Regions from separate parts of the Streptococcus gallolyticus subsp. gallolyticus DSM 16831 genome, predicted to be linked through region 2. Evidence: riboswitches for the same ligand, from Rfam matches in the RefSeq annotation. Region 2 holds a riboswitch; the other holds the start of a gene.
The links. Region 2 has a riboswitch for thiamine pyrophosphate ahead of thiW (energy coupling factor transporter S component ThiW). Riboswitches for the same ligand answer to the same signal wherever they lie in the genome.

Region 1: linked by a shared signal. The riboswitch ahead of thiT (energy-coupled thiamine transporter ThiT) and the one ahead of thiW (energy coupling factor transporter S component ThiW) in region 2 are both predicted to bind thiamine pyrophosphate.

The regions. Positions count from the first base shown of each region.
Region 1 is NZ_CP018822.1:779,608-783,031, reverse strand. It holds gene nrdE (class 1b ribonucleoside-diphosphate reductase subunit alpha) at 1-377, shown strand, start outside; gene nrdF (class 1b ribonucleoside-diphosphate reductase subunit beta) at 1,065-2,027, shown strand; TPP riboswitch at 2,122-2,219, shown strand; gene thiT (energy-coupled thiamine transporter ThiT) at 2,295-2,861, shown strand; gene BTR42_RS04200 (TMEM175 family protein) at 2,891-3,424, opposite strand, start outside.
Region 2 is NZ_CP018822.1:1,289,420-1,292,843, reverse strand. It holds gene BTR42_RS06520 (Rgg/GadR/MutR family transcriptional regulator) at 327-1,190, opposite strand; TPP riboswitch at 1,341-1,430, shown strand; gene thiW (energy coupling factor transporter S component ThiW) at 1,607-2,185, shown strand; gene BTR42_RS06510 (class I SAM-dependent methyltransferase) at 2,185-2,901, shown strand; gene BTR42_RS06505 (HAD family hydrolase) at 2,905-3,424, shown strand, end outside.

The DNA.
Region 1 (3,424 bases), 510 kb from region 2:
ACCCGATTACGCAACGTATTGAGGAACGTCAGGAAAAGAAAATTGGTAAGATTTATTACCCAGCTGCTGGTTTATCGACAGATACTATTCCTTATTACACTTCTGCTTATGATATGGATATGCGAAAAGTCATTGATGTTTATGCGGCGGCGACTGAACACGTTGACCAAGGATTGTCACTAACGCTCTTTTTGCGCAGCGATATTCCGCAAGGTCTCTATGAATGGAAAACGCAAAGTAAACAAACCACTCGTGACCTGTCTATCCTGCGCCATTACGCTTTTAATAAAGGCATTAAATCAATCTACTACATCCGTACCTTTACCGATGACGGTGATGAAGTCGGCTCAAACCAATGCGAAAGCTGCGTGATTTAACTGAACACTTGTTATTGGTCCTAAAGGACCTAATAACAAGACGGCAACCGCTATGGCGGTTTGCCTAGTTCACTTACTAACTTCACCAAATGACTATTATCGAGTCATTTGGTTTCGTGTCGTAACTTATCGAACACTTGGATTTGTCTAAAGGACCTAATAACAAGACGGCAACCGCTATGGCAGTTTGCCTAGTTCACTTACTAACTTCACCAAATGATTATTATTGAGTCATTTATCGAACACTTGGATTTGTCTCTGCAGAACCCAGTAACAAGACAACAAACGTTATAGCGAAATGGCTAACTCACTTACAACTCCATTAATCGGCTAGTATCGAGTCGATTAATTACGTGGCGTAACTTTGATTTGTGTACTGTTAAACATGAACAAGACAATATTCACTTTAACAAATCGGCTTGCTTATTGACACGTTGCAGTAAACGGCTGTTAGTAATTCATGATTAGAAAACTTGTCCTTGTTCTACAAAAACTAAAATCAAAGCAGTAACTACTTTCGCTTAGGAATTCAAAAAGATGTTAGCATTGGGGTAACTTTCACTCTTGACAAAATACCTTGCTAGGTTAGCTTACTCCATGGAAAAAAACAATCTTAAAAATTTAAATACTATTTCTGAAATCCCAGTCGTTTGGCTGGCTTTCTTAATCACTTTTAGGAGAATATAAATGTCACAAACTTATTATGAAGCCATTAATTGGAATGAGATTGAAGACATCATTGATAAATCAACTTGGGAAAAGTTGACGGAGCAATTTTGGCTTGATACACGTATTCCGTTATCAAATGACCTTGATGATTGGCGTAAATTGTCAGCCGAGGAAAAAGACCTTGTCGGAAAAGTCTTTGGCGGATTAACTTTGCTAGATACCATGCAATCTGAATCTGGCGTCGAAGCGATTCGTGCGGACGTCAGAACCCCCCATGAGGAAGCTGTTCTGAATAACATTCAATTCATGGAGTCAGTTCATGCCAAATCTTATTCCTCTATTTTTTCAACACTTAACACAAAATCTGAAATTGAAGCCATTTTTGAATGGACAAATAGCAATGACTACCTGCAAAAAAAGGCAAAAATCATCAATGATATTTATGAAAATGGGGATGCGTTGCAAAAGAAAGTTGCCTCTACTTTCCTAGAAACTTTCCTCTTCTATTCTGGATTTTTCACACCACTTTATTATCTTGGCAACAATAAATTGGCAAACGTTGCTGAAATTATCAAATTGATTATCCGTGATGAATCTGTTCACGGCACTTACATTGGCTATAAATTCCAACTTGGTTTCAATGAATTATCTGAAGAAGAACAAGACAATTTTCGTGAGTGGATGTATGATTTACTTTATCAACTTTACGAAAATGAGGAAAATTATACCAAATCGCTGTATGACGGTGTTGGTTGGACTGATGAAGTATTGACATTCTTGCGCTACAACGCCAATAAAGCCCTGATGAATCTGGGGCAAGATCCACTTTTCCCAGATACTGCTAACGACGTTAACCCTATTGTCATGAACGGTATTTCAACAGGAACGTCTAATCACGATTTCTTTAGTCAAGTCGGAAATGGTTATCTCCTTGGTTCTGTTGAAGCCATGCAAGATGATGATTACAATTATGGTCTCTAGTCTGAGCCAATTTTGGAAATGTGTGATAATTTTCAAAAAGCATGAAAACTAAGCTTGACAAGAAACTTTCTTTCATGCTAGACTATAAGCAATTAGATTCACAAAGGAGTGCCTCTGGCTGAGATCGCATTTGCGAAATCCTGATAACCTGATCTCGTTAGTACGAGCGTAGGGATTGTGACATGACCGTTTTAAACTTTGTTTTGAATATCATTGCACATATTATCAGAAAAATAAGCTCCTTTGTATCAAAAGGAGCTTTTATTTATGTCATCAAAAAATTCTCAACTGTCTGCTTTGATTGAAACAGCTTTAGTAGCTGCTTTAGCCATGGCTTTATCTTACATTCCAGATTTTGCAAGCTGGTTCACACCGTCGTTTGGAGCTATTCCCTTAGTCCTCTTTGCACTACGTCGTGGCACAAAATATGGCGTATTGGCTGGGCTGATTTGGGGCTTACTACATTTTATCCTTGGTAAAGTGTGGTATTTAGCCTTATCACAAGTGCTTATCGAATACATCGTTGCCTTTGTTTCCATGGGCTTAGCTGGTATTTTTACTGTTCCTTTTCAAAATGCTCTTGCCAAGGACAATAAAGGACGTGCTTTATTTTACGCGACAGGTGGTGCTATCTTAGCTGTCTTTGTCCGCTATTTTTGGCATTTCGTCGCTGGCTTTATTTTCTGGGGAAGTTATGCGCCAAAAGGAATGTCGCCTTATTGGTATTCATTCACCGTTAACGGAACAGCTGGGCTGTTAACCTTGATTTTCGTTATTTTAGCGCTAGCTATTATCATTCCGACACAAGGAAAACTTTTCTTAGTTAAGAGATAAAACAAAAAAACACGTTTGTAGCGTGTTTTTTAAATTGACCTTGGGACAACGATGACAACAGCGGTAAAAAGTACAGCCCACATCATGGCTTGTGGAAAAACGGTCATGCTCAATAGCATACCAATAACTTTTATAGCAATGTCCCAACGCATCCAATTATTATGGCTTCTTGCAGCTGCTTCTGCTTCATTTGTGGTAGCAACATTGGTTAATTCTGAATACATCCAAACATTAGTGAAAGAAACGAGCATAACAATAGCACCATAGACAATTTGTGCTACTGAACTGTTAAAATCACTAGCCACTAAAGAGGTTGTGTAAGGGAAAAATGATGAGAAAAACAACAAAAGCATGGAAATCCAAACCAAGCGGTTATTGACTTTTTCAACATTGTCCCAAGCTCTGTGCATATTGACCCACATTGTTCCCAGCCAGAAAAAGGAAATGGTGTAGGCAAAAAAGTTGGTTTTTAACTCCCACAAGGCTAACCATGTTAATTCTGATGGACGTTCTAATTCCAAAACCAAAATGGTCATAATGATAGCCAGAACAGCATCCGTAAA
Region 2 (3,424 bases):
GAAAGCGAGTTAAGTCCAGTGGACTGTTTTTTCACGAGCCCGAAAATGGGAAAGCGAGTTAAGTCCAGTGGATTGTTTTTTCACGAGCCCGAAAATGAGAAAGCGAGTTAAGTCCAGTGGACTGTTTTTTCACGAGCCCGAAAATGAGAAAGCGAGTTAAGTCCAGTGGACTGTTTTTTCACGAGCCCGAAAATGGGAAAGCGAATTAAGTCCAGTGGACTGTTTTTTTGTACTTATAAATGAATCAAATCTCTATTTGTGAACGTTGAGCATGAAAATAAAATTTTTCTCAAAATAAGCACTTTGAATATATTCAAAAAATATACCTAATCGTCATTGCCTTTAATGGCGTCTTGCATGCCAGAAGTGTAATAGTCAGCAGCTGAATGACATTCTAAAATCCGTAAGACGTGGATAGCCTCTTCCATTTGCTTCTTACCAGCTTGCTGCTGCCCTTGTTTGTAGCTAAATAACCCCTTTGCCCATAGATAAACAATACGATAATAAGCTTCGCTTTCTTGGTAAAAATGCTTTTGAATTTGTTTGTCGAAGTAATTAGCATTGATAAAATCATTTTCATCAATACATAGCAGAAACCCATTGAGCAACATGTTATGAATGATTTTTCGATTTTCTTTGATTTCTCCTAAAAAATCAGTCTTTCGGAGACATTCTCTAGCGTACATGGTAAACAAATCAGGAGTTAATAAGGTAGAGCAAATAGAAAGTAATGTCAGCTCATAATTGCCCCAAATTTCAGTATCAAAAAGGTAATTATAAAGAAAAGTTTCCTCTTTCGCTGTTAGTTCAACAGTCTCATCAAAGGCTTTCAAATGTGCTTTAACAATTAGCGCATATATCATTCCTGTCTCTTCATCTTGCTGTTTTTTAAGTTCACTTTCATACAATTTTTGTAAACCAGCACTATCAAATTTTTCCTCACAAGCATAGATTTTCTCTTGTAATTCTACCAAGTCGCTTTTTAAAAATCCTCTAGTCAGATAAAGAAATTCATTGATTTCAATGTGAGTATTTTCAAGTGCTATAAATAATTTTTGAGCAGAAAGGTCATTCTTTCCGCTTTCAAATTTTGAGAGCATTGAAGGAGAGAATTGCCCACCAGAGGCTTTAGCTAGTGAGATATGTCTAGCTTCTCTTAATTCTTTGAAGGCCTGCCCTAAATATTTCATATTTTACTCCATTTTAAAAGTTCTTTTGTACAAATTATACCCTTTTTTTATCAATTGACAACTTGCTGGGCAGATTTTTCTTTATCTAAAATTTTCTGAAAATTATTGCGCTTTCAAGGTGAATGTGTTATAGTTAATTTTGTAATTAAATAAAGACATTTGGGGTGCGTAAAAGCTGAGATTATACCCATTGAACCTGATGCAGTTAGAACTGACGAAGGGAAATGTGTGAGTAACAACGTTTTTTTGTTGTGCTAAAAATCGATAGAAAAAATACTTTAGTATTGCAATACTAAAGGGATTATTCTGCAGTTTTTCAAGATAAAAATGACTCCATTTGAAGTTTTCAAGTGGTGTTTTTTTATGCTTGTTTTGGCTGAGTTTTTGGCTGCCTATTTGTCAGGAAAGGAAGACAAATGACATTTAATCATGTTCATCGTTTAACGGTTTTAGCCATTATGGTTGCTTTAGATGTCCTGTTGACACCACTTTTTCGGATTGAGGGAATGGCATTTATGTCTAGCGTCGTCAATATCATTGCAGGAACATTTATGACACCGTTGTATGCAGCTACTATGGCATTGATTGTTGCGGTGATTCGTATTTTGACACAAGCAGGAGTAGCAAGTGTGGCACCGTTAGCCATCTTAGGAGCGGTTCCTGGGGCGGTTTTAGCTGCTTATTTTTACCGCTTAACCAAGAGACCAATCATGTCGTGGATGGGGGAGTTTCTCGGCACTGGTATTATTGGCTCGATTCTCTCTGCACCCGTTATGAACTGGTATTGGACAATGACAGCTAATGGTGATAATGAGCTCTTGGCAAAAGCTTCCGCAGCACAATCTTTATTTCTTTTTATGCCAAGATTTATTTGTGCCACGCTTATCGGTGGTGCGCTTGGATTGACTGTCGTTCATGGATTGAGATACTCTGCTTATTTTGTTAATTTAGAAAATTTATATTTAAAGCCAAGTAAAAAATTAGGAGAAAAATAATGACCAGTAAAGCTAAGATGTTTGATGGTTATGCTAATGCATATGACCAATGGTTTATGAAAAATGAAAATGTTTTTGCCAGTGAATTAAAGTTATTGCACCGTACGCTTGAACCGTTGGAAAAGAAAACGATACTTTCGATTGGTTGTGGTAGTGGGCTTTTTGAATCTGCCTTGAAAAGAGAATATGGCATTCATGTCCAATATGGTGTTGAACCGTCAACGGATATGGCAAAAATCGCCCGCAAAAGAGGAATGACTGTTTTTATCGGTGATGCTGAGACAAGCGAATTAGCGGAAAATAGCTATGATGTGATTTATCTAAATGGTTGTTCAAGTTATATCAAAAATTTGTCAGCAGCTTATCAGAATTGTCACCGTGCTTTGAAAAAAGGTGGGCATTTGATTTTACTTGATGTTCCTGTTGAAAGTGCGTATGGCATTTTGTACAAATTTGCGGCGCATGTTGGGTCATATGAGAAAGAATTATTTGAACAAATCGCACCAACTTTCCCTTATCCAATCGAACTTGTCAGCTCTGCCATTTTCCATTCACCACTTGAGAAAGAAAATATCTTGCGTGAGGAGCTAGGAATGACAAATATCCGTTATTTCCAAACATTGACAGCGCAGCCGATTTACACAAATGATTTTGTGGAAGAACCAATTGAAGGGTACGACAAGGGTGGTTATGTGGCGCTTGTCGCTGAAAAATAAATAATGAAAACGATAATCTTTTTTGACCTTGATGGAGTGATTTTTGATTCCTATGGATTGTGGGATAAGGCTGTTGAGGACTTTTTGAGTACGGTGAATTTGACTTATACCACAGAAATGAAGCAGAAGTTGTGGCAATTAAATATGCTAGAGGCAGAACATTATTTGAGAGAACTTTTTGGCAAGCAAGGGCAAGCTTATCAACCAGAAATTTTAAAAGCGATTTTGCTTCAATTATACGAAACGGTCGATATTATGGAAAATGCGAAGTGCGTTTTAGCAGCTTTGGTTAGGCGTGGTTGCAAGCTTTATGCAGTGACTTCTAATTATTATGATTTGGCTGAAATTGGCTTGAAATCACAGCAGTTGTTGCCGTATTTTACGACCTTATATTCGTGTTTAAGTATGGGATATGCTGATAAAGAGCAGGCATTTTTTCAGGAAATTCTCGAACAAGAGCGCCTGAATGCTAATCAGATTATTTATGTTGAGGATAGTCTTGCAAATCTCAAAGAAGCTAGAA